DNA from 2 places in the Streptomyces kryoterrae genome. Region 1 is predicted to be linked to the other one. Evidence: predicted binding sites of a transcription regulator. Region 1 holds the regulator's gene; the other holds the start of a gene.

Region 1 (7,913 bases):
CGCCTGCTTGTGCAGGGCGTGAGCGCCGGACTCCGGGGTGGCGAGGAAGGCGGTGCCGAGCTGGGCGGCGCTCGCGCCGGCGGCGAGGACGGCGGCGATCTGGCTGCCGCGCATGAGCCCGCCGGCGGCGACGAGGGGGAGATCGACGGTCTCGCGGACCTGGGCGATGAGGGAGAGCAGCCCGATGGCGGAGCCGTCCGCCTCCGGGTTGTCACGATGGGTGCCCTGGTGGCCGCCGGCCTCGACGCCCTGCACGATCACCGCGTCGGCCCCGGCCCGCTGTACGGCGAGGGCCTCCTCGGCGGTGGTCGCGGTGACCAGGGTGAGGGTGCCGGCACGGCGGAGGGAGTCCAGTACGTCGCCGCTGGGCACCCCGAAGTGGAAGGAGACGGCCGGGACCGGGTTGTCGAGGAGTACGGCGAGCTTGGCGTCGTAGCCGTCGTCGCGTCCGCTGTCCGGGTCGCCGAGCTCGGTGTCGTACCAGGTGGCCTCGCCGGCGAGCTGATGGGCGTAGACCTCGACGGCGGCGGGGTCGGCGATCTCGGGCTGCGGCATGAAGAGGTTCACGCCGAACGGCCGCCCGGTGAGCCCGCGCAGCTGCTTGATCTCCTGGTACATCCCGTCCGCGGTCTTGTACCCGGCGGCGAGGAACCCGAGCCCGCCCGCTTCGGCGACGGCACCGGCGAGCTGCGGGACGGAGACGCCGCCCGCCATGGGGGCCTGCACGATCGGGTGAGGGAAGAGATCGGTCAGTGCGGAGGACGACATGACGGCATGTTGTCACGTCCCCACCACAAGTCCGAATCAGGCCCCTTCAGCGCGAAAGGGGGGTCTGGGGGCGCGGCCCCCAGAGCCCGCCCCCTGCCTCAGCGCCCGTTGAACGCGTCCTTCAACCGCGAGAACAACCCCTGCTGCCCAGGCTGGAACTGCCCCATGGGCCGCTCCTCACCCCGCAGCTTCGCCAGCTCCCGCAGCAACCGCTCCTGCTCGGGATCAAGCTTCGAAGGAGTCATGACCTCGACATGCACCAGGAGATCACCACGCCCACCGCCCCGGAGATGCGTGACTCCCCGCCCGTGCAGCGGAATCGACTGCCCGGACTGCGTGCCCGGACGGATGTCGACCTCCTCCAGTCCGTCGAGCGTCTCCAGCGGCACCTTCGTACCCAGCGACGCCGCCGTCATCGGAAGGGTCACCGTGCAGTGCAGGTCGTCCCCGCGCCGCTGGAACTGCGAGTGCGGCAGCTCATGGATCTCGACGTACAGGTCACCGGCGGGACCACCACCGGGCCCCACCTCACCCTCACCGGCGAGCTGGATCCTCGTACCGTTGTCGACCCCCGCGGGAATCTTCACGGTGAGCGTCCGACGCGACCGCACCCGCCCGTCACCCGCGCACTCGGGGCACGGCGTCGGAACGACGGTCCCGAACCCCTGGCACTGCGGGCAGGGACGGGACGTCATGACCTGCCCGAGGAAGGACCGCGTCACCTGGGACACCTCACCCCGCCCGCGACACATGTCGCAGGTCTGGGCCGAGGTCCCCGGCGCCGCACCCTCACCGCTACAGGTGCCGCACACCACGGCCGTGTCGACCTGGATGTCCTTGGTCGTCCCGAAGGCGGCCTCGTCGAGCTCGATATCGAGCCGGATCATCGCGTCCTGGCCGCGCCGCGTACGCGACCTCGGCCCCCGCTGGGACGCCGTTCCGAAGAACGCGTCCATGATGTCCGAGAAGTTCCCGAAGCCACCGGCGCCGAAGCCACCCGCGGCGCCGCCCGCCTGCGAGAGGGGGTCACCGCCGAGGTCGTAGACCTGCTTCTTCTGCGGGTCCGACAACACCTCGTACGCGGCGTTGATCTCCTTGAACCGCTCCTGCGTCTTCGGATCGGGGTTGACGTCCGGGTGCAGCTCGCGGGCGAGCCTCCTGAACGCCTTCTTGATCTCGTCCTGGGACGCGTCGCGGCGCACGCCGAGTACGGCGTAGTAGTCCGTGGCCACTTAGGACTCCGCCAGGATCTGTCCGACGTACCGTGCCACTGCGCGTACCGCTCCCATCGTTCCCGGGTAGTCCATGCGGGTCGGTCCGACCACGCCGAGCTTGGCTACTGCCTCGCCGCCCGAACCGTAGCCGACCGACACGACGGACGTTGAGTTGAGTCCCTCGTATTTGTTCTCGTGACCGATTCGTACGGTCATGCTCGAATCCCCGGCCTCACCAAGGAGTTTGAGAAGTACGACCTGTTCCTCCAGAGCTTCGAGTACCGGCCGGATAGTGAGGGGAAAGTCATGTCCGAAGCGGGTCAGATTGGCGGTTCCACCGATCATCAGCCGCTCCTCGGACTCCTCGACGAGCGTCTCCAGGAGGGTGGAGAGCACCGTCGCGACCACTCCCCGGTCCTCCGCCTCGAAGGCGTCAGGGAGGTCCTGCACAAGCTGCGGCACGTCCGCGAAACGACGGCCCGCCACCCGGCTGTTCAGCCGCGCGCGTAGATCCGCCAGAGACGTCTCCCCGAAAGGCGCAGGGCAGTCGATCATCCGCTGCTCCACGCGGCCGGTGTCCGTGATCAGCACGAGCATCACGCGCGCGGGAGCGAGCGAGAGCAGCTCCACGTGCCGCACGGTGGACCGGGTGAGCGACGGATACTGCACGACGGCGACCTGCCGCGTCAGCTGGGCGAGCAGTCGCACCGTCCGCCCCACGACGTCGTCGAGGTCGACAGCGCCGTCCAGGAAGTTCTGGATGGCACGCCGCTCGGGCGCCGTCATCGGCTTGACGCCGGCGAGCCTGTCGACGAAGAGCCGGTAGCCCTTCTCGGTCGGGATGCGCCCGGCGCTGGTGTGGGGCTGGGCGATGAAGCCCTCGTCCTCCAGGGCCGCCATGTCGTTGCGGACGGTCGCCGGCGAGACCCCGAGGTTGTGCCGCTCGGTGAGTGCCTTGGACCCGACCGGCTCCTCGGTGCCGACATAGTCCTGGACGATCGCGCGCAGCACTTCGAGCCTGCGTTCACTGAGCATCGCGCACACCTCCAGCTGCTGTCGTCCCCTGTCGCGCCTACCCGCCGCCCGGTCTCCCACCCGGGCCGTCATCGGCTCTTCGACTCTCCATTGGCCTTCCCTGGCACTCTTCGCGTGCGAGTGCCAGAGTTCCCCGGCCCAGTGTACGGCTGTCGGGTACGCCCCCGGCAAGGGCGGCCCGCACCGACCTGCCGACGTGTACCGACCTGTCCTGCGATGTCGTGTCCGGCTAGCGTCGCCGCATGAAGGTGACTTGGGAAGAGCCGAGGTGGGCCGACCTGGGCTGGGAGCGTCTGGCGGCCGGGGTCGGCCGGTGCCAGCTGCCGGTCTGGGACTGCACGGTGGGGCTGGTGACCGGCCCGGGCGGCGCCCTGCTGATCGACGCGGGATCGAGCCTCGCGGAGGGCGCGAGACTGCGCCTGGAGGCCCAGGAACTCGCCGGCCGCCGTGTGGACTTTGTCGCACTCACACACCCCCACTTCGATCACGTTTTCGGGGCGGCGGTGTTCGCGGGTGCGCATGTGTTCGCGGCGCTGGGCCCGAACGACGCATTCGGGGAGGTGGGGCGCGCGGCGTTGTGCGCGGATGCCGTACGCAACGGTCTGGACGTCCGTGCGGCGGAGGAGGCGGCGGACACCCTGGTGGTTCCGCATCAGCAGGTCCGGGGGAGTCTCACCGCCCAGCTGCACGACGGCCCGGAAGTCGTCCTGAGTGCCGTCGGCCCCGGCCACACCCGCAGCGACCTCGTGGCCGTCGTGCCGGGCGACCCGACCGTCGTCTTCTGCGGCGACCTGGTCGAGGAGTCGGGCGAACCCCAGGCGGGCCCCGACGCCGTACCGTCGCACTGGCCGACGGCCCTCGACCGCCTCCTCTCCCTGGGCGGCGAGGACGCCGTGTACGTACCCGGCCACGGCGCGGTGGTGGACGCGGCGTTCGTACGGGCCCAACGGGACGCCCTGGCAAGCCGTTTCGGCGTGTCGCGGGAGCCGGTGTCCTGACCGTACGGCCGCTTCTCCTATCGTCATCCGAATGCGCCAGTACTCTCCGGACCTGACCCCGCCGTGGAAGAAGCCCAAGCCCGTACCGCAGGTCCCGGCGGACCCGGGCCTGGTGGTCGAGGAGCCGGGTACGGGCTTCTGCGGCGCGGTGATCCGCTGCGAGGCGGGCACGGTCACTCTGGAGGACCGCTTCGGCAAACACCGTGTGTTCCCGCTGGAGCCGGGCGGCTTCCTGCTGGAGGGCAAGGTGGTGACCCTCGTACGCCCGTCCCCGTCGTCCTCATCGTCATCGCCCTCGGTAGGCCGGTCCCGTACGGCTTCCGGGTCGGTGGCGGTGCCCGGTGCCCGGGCGCGGGTGGCCCGGGCGGGGCGGATCTATGTCGAGGGGCGTCATGACGCCGAGCTGGTCGAGAAGGTGTGGGGGGACGACCTGCGGGTCGAGGGCGTGGTCGTGGAGTACCTGGAGGGCATCGACGACCTGCCCGCGATCGTGACCGAGTTCGCCCCGGGCCCGGACGCCCGCCTGGGCATCCTGGTGGACCATCTGGTGCCGGGCACGAAGGAGTTCCGGATCGCGCGGTCGGTGACGAGCGAACACGCGCTGGTGGTCGGGCATCCGTACATCGACGTGTGGGAGGCGGTGAAGCCGGCGTCACTGGGCATCCCGGGCTGGCCCCGGATCCCGCACGGACAGGACTGGAAGACGGGGGTGTGCAGGGAGCTGGGGTGGCCGGAGAACACGGGGGCGGTGTGGCGGGCGATCCTGGCGCGGGTGGGTTCGTACCGGGACCTGGAATCGGAGCTGCTGGGCCGCGTGGAGGAACTGATCGACTTCGTGACCGCACCACCCCCCAGCCCGTCCGGCGTTTGAGGACGAGGCCCCTTCAGGGCCGGAAGCCGGGGTCTGGGGGCGCGGCCCCCAGGAACGGGACGGGACGGGTAAGGGCGGCGGGGGCGAGAAACCGCCCCCTCAGTCCACCAGGTCCCGCACCACCGCGTCCGCCAACAACCGCCCCCGCAAAGTCAACACCGCCCGCCCCTCCCGGTAGGGCCCCGCCTCCAACAGCCCCTCCGCCAACGCCCGCCCCGCAGCCACCAGCCCAGCGGAGCGCAACAGCGCCAACGGCACCCCCTCCCGCAGCCTCAGCTCCAGCAGAACCCGCTCCACCCGCCGGTCCTCCTCCGCCAGCACCTCACGCCCCGCCCCCGGCGACCGCCCCGCCGCCAGCGCCCCGGCGTACGCCCCCGGATGCTTCACGTTCCACCACCGCACGCCCCCCACATGGCTGTGCGCCCCGGGCCCCGCGCCCCACCAGTCGGCACCGCGCCAGTACAGCTCGTTGTGGAGGCAGCGGGCAGCCACCGAAGTCGCCCAGTTCGACACCTCGTACCACTGGTAACCCGCCGCGCCGAGCACCTCGTCCGCGATCAGATACCGGTCCGCGTGCACGTCGTCGTCGGTCATCGGCACCTCGCCCCGGCGGATTCGCCGGGCCAGCTGCGTACCCTCCTCCACGATCAACGCATAAGCACTCACGTGATCCGGCCCCGCCCCGAGCACCGCCTCCAGCGAGGCCCGCCAGTCGTCGTCTGACTCCCCCGGGGTGCCGTAGATCAGATCGAGGTTCACATGTTCGAACCCCACGGCCCGCGCCTCCGCGACACACGCCTCAGGACGCCCCGGCGTGTGCGTACGGTCAAGCACCTTCAGCACGTGCTGCTTCGCGCTCTGCATCCCGAACGAGATCCGGTTGAAGCCGCCCTCGCGCAGGGTGGCCAGATACCGCTCGTCCACCGACTCCGGATTCGCCTCCGTCGTCACCTCGGCGTCCGCCGCGAGGCCGAACTCGTCGCGGATGGACCGCAGCATCCGTACGAGATCGTCGGCGGCCAGCAGGGTCGGCGTACCGCCTCCGACGAATACCGTGCGCACCGGCCGCGGGTCGTCGCCCAGCACCTTCCGCGCCAGCCGTATCTCGTCGATCAGGGTGTCCGCGTAGTTGTCGCGGGAGGCCAGGACACCGCCCGTGCCGCGTAGCTCGGTCGCCGTGTAGGTGTTGAAGTCGCAGTAGCCGCAGCGGGTCGCGCAGTACGGGACGTGGAGGTAGAACCCGAGGGGACGGTCCGCGGCCCCGGCGAGCGCGGGGGCGGGCAGGGCACCGTCTTCGGGGACGGGCTCGCCGTCGGGGAGTGCGGAGGGCATTCCTCCATTGTCCAGCACCGGCGAGGCGGCCCGCCCGGGGTCGGGCCCGATGCCCTGTCCGACCCCCCGCGCGCGGGTCACTCGCCGAGCGGTTCCGCCTGGAGGACCAGCAGCGCCAGATCGTCCTCCGGCGGTTTCTCCCCGAACTCGTGCACAAGCCGGCGGATACGTTCGGCGATCAGCTCCGCGTTCAGGCCCGCGCAGCCGGCGAGGGCGTTCGCCAGGCCGTCGCCGTCGTCGAACTGGCGGGGCCCGCAGCGCCGCTCGGTGACCCCGTCGGTGACGCACAGCAGGCTGTCACCGGGCCGCAGCTCGAAACTCCCGCTCGTGTACGTCTCGTCCTCGACGACCCCGAGCAGCGTCTGCGGTTCGGCGGCCGTACGGACCTCACCGCTCGCCCGGAGCACCAGGGGCAGCGGATGCCCGGCGGAGGCGAGCGTGCAGCGCACGCCTCCGTCGAAGGGCGCGAGTTCGCCGTAGAGGAGGGAGAGGAAGCGGGTCTGCGGCCCCTCCCCAGGCCGTACCGCACCCGGGACGACCGAACCCACCGCGCCCACCGGCACTGCGGGACGCCCGTCCGCCGCGACCAGCGCGCGGGCCGCCGCGTCCGCCGTCTCCGTGGCATCGTCGAGGAGCAGCTGGTTGAGGCGGTCGAGGACGTCGGCGACGCGGTAGCCCTCGCGGGCGAGCAGCCGCAGCCAGGGGCGGGCGAGGCCGATCACCACGGCGGCTTCCGGGCCCTTGCCCTGGACGTCGCCGACGGCGAAGCACCAGCGGCCGTCGCCGGCCGGGAAGAGGTCGTAGAAGTCGCCGCTGGGCCCGCCCTTGTCGCAGGGTTCGTAGACGAGGGCGCTGCTGACGCCGGGGATCTCGGCGACGGCGCCGGGCAGCAGCCCGCGCTGGAGGATGCGGCTGATGGTGGCCTGGCGGGCGTACTGGCGGGCGGCGCCGATGGCGAGCGCGACGCGGCGGCTGAGATCCTCGACCAGGCCGGTGACCTCGTCGGGGAAGCGGATCGTCCCGGCCCGCCCGATGACCAGCGTGCCGAGCGGCCGGCCGCCCGCGACCAGCCGGTAGGCGAGCGCGGAGCCGGTCTCCCCGCACCCGCCGAGCGCCTCACCCGGCCAGGGCACGGTGACCGGCCCGGTTCTGGTGGTGTCGGGCGGCCGCGGCGGGTCCTTCTCCAGGGCGCGGCGCAGCGCCTCGATACGGTCCTCGCTGCCGTGCCAGACCCGGGCGAGCCGTGGCCCGGGCCCGGTGTAGCCCCCGTCCCCGCCTCCGCCTCCGTCGCCCCAGCTGCCGCGTCCCATGGACTCGTCCTCCAGCCACACCGCGCACCAGTCGGCGAGGCGCGGCACGAGGAGCTGTCCGGTGAGCGCGGCGACGAGGTCCTCGTCGAGCTGCCCGGCGAGCAGGTCCGAGGCCTCGGCGAGGAAGGAGAGGGCGCCGTGATTGAGCCACTCCTGGTCACCCGGGCCGCGCTGCGGCTCGGGGGCGAGGTTCTCGGCGACTCGTAACCCGTGCCCGAGGGCCTGGGTGCCGGCGTACGGGTCGAGGTCGTCGTCGACCGTCATGCCTTCGGCGGGAAGCCGCGCCCAGACGGTCTTGACGCCGGTGCGGTAGGTGACACCCCAGGCCTCGGAGAGTACGGAGACAAGGCGAAGGCCGCGCCCGTACTCCGGTATGTCGTACGGA
Region 2 (7,913 bases), 2.3 Mb from region 1:
AGCGTCGCCTCCGTCGCCGTCCTCACCGGACGCCCCGCCGGTGTCGCGGTCCGGCACGGCGGTTTCGCGGGCGTGCCCGGTCTGGAGCACCTCGTCGTCCTGGGCCACTACGGCACCGAACGCTGGGACGCCGTGACCGGCACGGTCAGCGCCCCCGCCCCGCACCCCGGCGTCGCCGCCGTCCGTGCCGAACTGCCCGGATTCCTCGAACGGTTCGGCGCCTGGCAGGGCACGTGGATCGAGGAGAAGGGCCGGGCCGTCGCCGTGCACACGCGGCGCGCGGCGGACCCGCAGGCCGCGTTCGAGGCCCTGCGCGAGCCCCTCGCCGACCTGGCGACCAGGCACGGCCTGATCGTCGAACCCGGGCGCCTCGTGCTGGAGCTGCGCCCACCCGGCATGGACAAGGGCGTCGCCCTGGAGGAGTACGTCCGCGAGACCGGCGCCACCTCGGTCCTCTACGCCGGCGACGACCTCGGCGACCTCCCGGCGTTCGCGGCGGTGGAGAAGCTCCGCCAGAACGGCGTCCCGGGGCTCCTGGTGTGCAGCGGCAACAGCACCGAGGCGGTGACGGAACTGGCGGAGCGCGCCGACCTTGTCGTCGACGGCCCCGCCGGCGTCGTACACCTGCTCCACGTCCTCGGGCAGGCCGTCGTCAGTCGTTAGGCATTGGTCATTCGTCGTTGAGCGCGTTCAGCTGGTCCAGGAACCACTGGGCCGGCGGGAGCGCGGTCGCCGCCGCGGCCAGCCGCTTCGTGCGCTCCGCGCGTTCGCCGGCCCCCATGTTCAGGGCCTCCTCCAGCGCCCGCGCGGTCTGCGACACGTCGTACGGGTTCACCACGATCGCGTCCTCGCCCAGCTCCTCGTACGCCCCCGCCTCCCGTGACAGCACCAGCGCGCACCCCTCGTCGGAGACCACCGGGATCTCCTTGGCCACCAGGTTCATACCGTCGCGGATGGGGTTGACGAGGGCCACGTCGGCGAGGCGGTAGGCGGCCAGGGAGCGGGCGAAGTCGTCCTTGACGTGGAGGACGACCGGCGTCCAGGTCGCTGTTCCGTACTCCTTGTTGATGGTGTCCGCCACCCGCTGCACCTCGGCCGTGTAGTCGCGGTAGACGGCGAGATCCTGCCGGGAGGGGTAGGCGAACGCCACATGCACGACCCGCTCCCGCCACTGCGGACGGTCCTCCAGCAGCTGCCGGTAGGCCAGCAGCCCCCGCACGATGTTCTTCGACAGCTCGGTACGGTCCACCCGCACGATCGTCCTGCGGTCGACCCCGCCGATCTCCGCCCGCAACCCGGCCATCCGCTCCTCGACGTCCGGTTCGTGCGCGCGCCTGCGCAGGAAGTCCGCGTCCGCGCCCAGCCCGTGCACCCCGATCCGCGTGTCACCGACCCCGCCGACCAGGTCCGTACAGCAGGCGGTGAACGCGTCGGCCCACCGCCGGGTGAGGAAGCCGAGGCGGTCCGCGCCGAGCATGCCGCGCAGGAGCTGCTCGGAGATGTCGTACGGCAGCATCCGGAAGTAGTCCGCCGGTGCCCACGGCGTGTGCGAGAAGTGGCCGATACGCAGGTCGGGGCGCAGTTCGCGCAGCATGCCCGGGACCAGGCTCAGGTGGTAGTCCTGGACGACCACCGACGCGCCCTCGGCCGCCTCGGCCGCCAGTGCCTGGGCGAACGCGCGGTTGTAGGCCTCGTACGACGCCCACTGGCGCCGGAACTCCGCGTCGAAGACCGGCTCCAGCGGGGTCTGGTACAGCATGTGGTTCACGAACCACAGCACCGAGTTGGCGATGCCGTTGTACGCGTCCTCGTGCACGTCCGCCGGGATCGCGAGCATCCGTACGCCCGCCTCGCCCTCCCCGCGCCGCACGGCCTCGCGGTCGCCGTCGCCGAGGGCCGAGCAGACCCACAGGGAGTCCGCGTCCGACCCGATCGCCGACAGACCGGAGACCAGCCCGCCACCGCCGCGCCGGGCGTGCAGGGAACCGTCCTCACGGATCTCGTACGTGACCGGGCCGCGGTTGGACGCGACCAGCACTCGGTAGGAACCCTGCGTACCCTGCACACCCTGCGTCGAAGCCATACGCCTCAACCTAGCCCGGCCCGGAAACACTCAAACGTACACACGTACGCCCCGGCCGTATACAAACCCGCACAGAACCCGTTCAGAGCCCGTTCAGAGCCCGTACGGAACCTGTGCCGGCCTAAGCGGCCTTCCTCCTCGCGTACTCCGCGACGTCCACCATCGGCGGCCGTTCCTCCGTGTCCACCGAGTACGTACGCGGCTCGAAACCGTCCTCTCCGCGCTCGAACTGGGTGATCGAGGGGCGGATCAGATGGCCCCGGGCCAGCCGGAGCTGCGCGGTGCGGTAGATCGCGGCGGACATCCGGCCCAGGGCCCGGCCGTCCTGGTGGCGGTGCTTGCGCACACCCACGTCGACCTGTGCCAGCGCGTCCAGGCCCACCAGGTGCAGGGAGTCGATCAGCATGCCCAGCTCCACGCCGTAGCCGACGGGGAACGGGAGCTGTTCGAGGAGCGAGCGGCGGGCCGCGTACTCGCCGCCGAGCGGCTGGACGAAGCCGGCCAGCTGCGGCCAGTGCATGTTGAGCAGGGGGCGGGCCATGAGTTCCGTCACGCGGCCGCCCTGGCCGGCCGCCTGGCCGAGCGGGCGGTCGTACATCGCCTTGACGAGGTCGACACCGGGGTCCGTGAGCAGCGGGCCCACGATCCCGGAGACGAAGTCCGACGAGAACTCCTTCAGGTCCGCGTCGATGAAACAGACGATGTCCCCGCTGGTGACCAGGAGCGAGCGCCACAGCACCTCGCCCTTGCCCGGCACGGCCGGGATGCGCGGCAGTATGTCGTCGCGGTGGACGACCCGGGCGCCCGCCGCGGCGGCCACCTCGGAGGTGCGGTCGGTCGACCCCGAGTCGATGACGACGATCTCGTCGACGAGCGGGACCTTCAGCATCAGGTCGCGGCGGATGACGGCGACGATCTCGCCTACCGTCTCCTCCTCGTTGAGCGCGGGCAGTACGACACTCACCGTGGCGTTCGAGGAACGCTTCGCGGCGAGGATCTTCTTCAGCGGGCGGTCGCCAACGGACCAGGAGCGGGTGTTCAGCCAGCGCTCGACGTCTTCCAGCACGTTGCGGCTCTCCCTTACGTTCCATGGGGGGAAGCGCGAGCGATCTTCTATCTCGCGGTTCGGACGGCTCCCACCACCATCCAAGCCTTCGGTTACAGTCTTGAACAACGCGGGTGACCATCGCATGTCCGAGGTCATCGGCGTTCACAACCTCACAACTTCATACCGCTCATCCAGAGGGGCAGAGGGATACGGCCCGATGAAGCCCCGGCAACCCTCCAGCCGATCTTGTCGCAGTCATGTGGCGAGGCTCCCGGCTCGGGAAGGTGCCAAATCCGTCTCATGGCGAAACGCGTCGTGAGGAAGATGAGGAAAGGGCTTCGCCTCCATGGCTGCGCAAACTGCTCTGAGCACCGAGAGCACCACTTCCGGCTCCGTCACCACTGACTCCGTCACCCCTGTCGATCTCGGTCCCGCCGTGGCGCTCTCCTGCCGCGAATGCGGCCACCGGGTCCCCCTCGGTCCGGTGTTCGCCTGCGAGGAGTGTTTCGGCCCGCTGGAGATCGCCTACGACTTCGGCATCCATTCGGCGGCCGACACCGAGGAACTCCGCAAGCGCATCGAAGCGGGACCCGCGAACATCTGGCGCTACGCGCCCCTTCTGCCCGTCCCCGCGAACGTCGCCGAGAAGCCGAACATCAACCCCGGCTGGACCAAGCTCGTCAAGGCCGACAACCTCGGCCGCGAGCTGGGTGTCGACCCCGGCAAGCTCTTCGTCAAGGACGACTCCGGCAACCCGACCCACTCCTTCAAGGACCGGGTCGTCGCCCAGGCCATCGAGGCCGCGCGCGCCTTCGACTTCACCACCCTGTCCTGCTCCTCCACGGGCAACCTGGCCGGTGCCGTCGGCGCCGCCGCCGCCCGGGCCGGTTTCCGCTCCTGCGTGTTCATCCCGCACGACCTGGAGCAGGGCAAGGTCGTCATGGCCGCGGTGTACGGCGGCGAGCTCATCGGCATCGAGGGCAACTACGACGACGTGAACCGCTTCTGCTCCGAGCTGATCGGCGACCCGGCCGGCGAGGGCTGGGGCTTCGTCAACGTCAACCTGCGCCCGTACTACGCGGAGGGAAGCAAGACCCTGGCGTACGAGATCTGCGAGCAGCTCGGCTGGCAGCTGCCCGACCAGCTCGTCGTGCCCATCGCCTCCGGGTCGCAGCTCACGAAGATCGACAAGGGTCTCCAGGAGCTGATCAAGCTCGGGCTGGTCGCCGACAAGCCGTACAAGATCTTCGGCGCCCAGGCGGAGGGCTGCTCACCGGTGTCCGTGGCCTTCAAGGCCGGGCACGACGTCGTACGGCCGCAGAAGCCCAACACCATCGCCAAGTCGCTGGCGATCGGCAACCCGGCGGACGGGCCGTACGTGCTGGACATCGCGCGGCGGACGGGCGGGGCGGTGGAGGACGTGAACGACGAGCAGGTCGTCGACGCGATTCGCCTGCTCGCGCGTACGGAGGGGATCTTCGCGGAGACCGCCGGTGGTGTGACCGTGGGTGTCGCGAAGAAGCTGATCGAGAACGGCCTGCTGGACCCGACCCTCACGACCGTCGTGCTCAACACCGGTGACGGTCTCAAGACGCTGGACGCGGTGGCCGATACCGGGTTGACCGCGACGATTCGGCCCAGCCTTGAGTCGTTCCGGGAAGCTGGGCTTGGTCAGTAGGTCGTTGTTCGTCCGCGGGGCCGTGGGGCCGTGGGGGCCGGTCGCGCCCACGCGGCGGTAGCCGCACATGCGGCACAGCCCCGCGCCCCTGAGCCCGTATCCCTTGACCGGAGGTTTCATCGTGAGCGTCAGTGTCCGCATCCCCACCATCCTGCGTACCTACACCGGCGGGCAGGCCGAGGTGGCTGCCGAGGGTGGGACCCTCGGCGAAGTGATCGCCGATCTGGAGAAGAACCACACCGGGATCGCCGCCCGGGTGCTCGACGATCAGGGGAAGCTGCGGCGCTTCGTCAACGTGTACGTCAACGACGACGACGTCCGCTTCGAGCAGGGGCTGGAGACGGCGACGCCGGACGGTGCGGGTGTGTCGATCATCCCGGCCGTCGCCGGCGGCTGAGACCCGTTGATACCCGCCAGTAGTAACCGTCGGTAACATCGATTACCGAGAGTTCATCGAATTGCCCCCTCCGTAAGAGAAGCGGAGGGGGCAATTCTGTATGGTTGAGCGCGGTACAGTTGGGGAAGCCGCACCACTTCGCTCGTCACACGCGTATTAATTCCTGCCGTGCACCCAACGAGAAGTAGCCAAAGTGTGCAGGCCTTTTGCGTTTTTTGTTCACTTTGTGGGGCCCGGCTTGCCCTGAATCCGCGTGAATTCTCCGCATATTTACTGACCTGGTGTGCCCGGATTTCTCGTCCGATTGACCTGTTGCAGAGGGCAGTTGGACAGATACATTCGGCCGCGGTCGACGCGTTCCGGCGCACACCTCCACCGGTTGGGGGGGTGAGGTCTGACCCGGATTCGCGAAGTGCGGATCCGTGCAAGGGCCAGTAATAGGGGAGTTAGGCATGGCTCAGGGCACCGTCAAGTGGTTCAACGCGGAGAAGGGGTACGGCTTCATCGCGGTCGACGGTGGTGCGGATGTTTTCGTCCACTACAGCGCGATTCAGATGGACGGCTACCGCACCCTCGAGGAAGGTCAGCGGGTCGATTTCGAGATCTCGCAGGGCCAGAAGGGGCCGCAGGCGGACATGGTCCGTCTGGCGACCAGCTGAAGCAACGCGCCGGCGCACCGCAAGCGACGTTCTTCTTCCTTCGTTGAAGGATTCGATGGGCTCGTACCTCGTGGGACCTCACGGGGTGCGGGCCCATCGGCATGTCTGTCTCCGTGGCTGTCGGCGTGGCTACCGGCCCGTAGGCGCCCCCCTGTTCACCTGCGGATCTTCGAGAGCGGCTTGCACTCGGCAGGGGCGAGTGCTAATCATTGGCGTTAGCACTCTGAAGGTGAGAGTGCTACCGAAGGACCGAGTGGGTGAGGCCCGCAGGCCAGGTGGTGCAAGGAATCACCGAGGCAGGCAGGCCGTCCGTCGCGGGCGCCAGCGCGGTCCGGAGCATCCACCCCTGTCCGGGAGGACCACTTCACATGGCCAAGATCATCGCGTTCAACGAGGAGGCACGGCGCGGTCTCGAGCGCGGGATGAACCAGCTCGCCGACGCCGTCAAGGTCACCCTCGGCCCCAAGGGCCGAAACGTCGTCCTCGAGAAGAAGTGGGGCGCCCCCACGATCACCAACGATGGTGTTTCCATCGCCAAGGAGATCGAGCTCGAGGACCCGTACGAGAAGATCGGCGCCGAGCTGGTCAAGGAAGTCGCGAAGAAGACGGACGACGTAGCCGGCGACGGCACGACGACCGCGACTGTCCTGGCCCAGGCGCTGGTCCGTGAAGGACTGCGCAACGTGGCCGCGGGTGCGAACCCGATGGCGCTGAAGCGCGGTATCGAGAAGGCCGTCGAGGCCGTCTCCGGTGCCCTGCTCGACCAGGCGAAGGAGGTCGAGACCAAGGAGCAGATCGCTTCGACCGCCTCCATCTCCGCCGCCGACACGCAGATCGGCGAGCTCATCGCCGAGGCGATGGACAAGGTCGGCAAGGAAGGCGTCATCACCGTCGAGGAGTCCCAGACCTTCGGTCTGGAGCTGGAACTCACCGAGGGCATGCGCTTCGACAAGGGCTACATCTCGGCGTACTTCGCGACCGACATGGAGCGCATGGAGTCGTCGCTCGAGGACCCCTACATCCTCATCGCCAACTCCAAGATCTCCTCGGTCAAGGACCTGCTCCCGCTCCTGGAGAAGGTCATGCAGTCGGGCAAGCCGCTGCTGATCATCGCCGAGGACGTGGAGGGCGAGGCGCTCTCGACCCTGGTCGTCAACAAGATCCGCGGGACCTTCAAGTCCGTCGCGGTCAAGGCTCCGGGCTTCGGTGACCGCCGCAAGGCGATGCTGAACGACATCGCGATCCTCACGGGTGGCGAGGTCATCTCCGAGGAGGTCGGTCTCAAGCTCGAGAACACCTCCCTGGACCTCCTGGGCCGTGCGCGCAAGGTCGTCATCACCAAGGACGAGACCACGATCGTCGACGGCGGCGGCTCTGCCGACCAGGTCGCCGGCCGGGTCAACCAGATCCGTGCCGAGATCGAGAACTCGGACAGCGACTACGACCGCGAGAAGCTCCAGGAGCGCCTGGCGAAGCTCGCCGGCGGTGTTGCGGTCATCAAGGCCGGTGCCGCCACCGAGGTCGAGCTCAAGGAGCGCAAGCACCGCATCGAGGACGCCGTTCGCAACGCGAAGGCGGCCGTCGAGGAGGGCATCGTCGCCGGTGGTGGCGTGGCCCTGCTGCAGGCCTCCTCGGTCTTCGAGAAGCTCGAGCTGACGGGTGACGAGGCGACGGGCGCCAACATCGTGCGTCTCGCCCTGGAGGCCCCGCTCAAGCAGATCGCCGTCAACGGTGGTCTCGAGGGCGGCGTCATCGTCGAGAAGGTCCGCAACCTTCCCGTCGGCCACGGCCTCAACGCCGCGACCGGTGAGTACGTCGACATGATCGCCGAGGGCATCATCGACCCGGCGAAGGTGACGCGCTCCGCGCTGCAGAACGCCGCGTCGATCGCCGCGCTCTTCCTCACCACCGAGGCCGTCATCGCCGACAAGCCGGAGAAGGCCGGTGCCGGCGCGGGCGCCGGTGGCGGCATGCCGGGCGGTGACATGGACTTCTGATCGACCTCTGGTTGATCACCGTCCTTCGTACCGAGGGCGGCACCCTTCTCC

The links. Region 1 encodes HrcA, which represses chaperone genes, less so after heat shock. Its sites were predicted from a motif close to TTNGCACTCNGNNNNNCNGAGTGCNAA; they were not measured.
Region 2: a site for HrcA is predicted at 6,045-6,071, ahead of groL (chaperonin GroEL). Genes of this name have one in related genera too.

What each region holds. Positions count from the first base shown of each region.
Region 1 covers NZ_CM133358.1:6,974,658-6,982,570, reverse strand. Annotated here, with positions in the region: gene ACW4TU_RS31065 (nitronate monooxygenase) at 1-768, opposite strand, end outside; gene dnaJ (molecular chaperone DnaJ) at 867-2,000, opposite strand; gene hrcA (heat-inducible transcriptional repressor HrcA) at 2,001-3,017, opposite strand; gene ACW4TU_RS31050 (MBL fold metallo-hydrolase) at 3,260-4,015, shown strand; gene ACW4TU_RS31045 (DUF3097 domain-containing protein) at 4,047-4,886, shown strand; gene hemW (radical SAM family heme chaperone HemW) at 4,986-6,218, opposite strand; gene ACW4TU_RS31035 (SpoIIE family protein phosphatase) at 6,296-7,913, opposite strand, start outside.
Region 2 covers NZ_CM133358.1:4,674,554-4,682,466, reverse strand. Annotated here, with positions in the region: gene otsB (trehalose-phosphatase) at 1-663, shown strand, start outside; gene ACW4TU_RS20110 (alpha,alpha-trehalose-phosphate synthase (UDP-forming)) at 671-2,083, opposite strand; gene ACW4TU_RS20105 (glucosyl-3-phosphoglycerate synthase) at 2,205-3,149, opposite strand; SAM riboswitch class I at 3,316-3,462, shown strand; gene thrC (threonine synthase) at 3,478-4,809, shown strand; gene ACW4TU_RS20095 (MoaD/ThiS family protein) at 4,931-5,206, shown strand; gene ACW4TU_RS20090 (cold-shock protein) at 5,659-5,865, shown strand; gene groL (chaperonin GroEL) at 6,234-7,862, shown strand.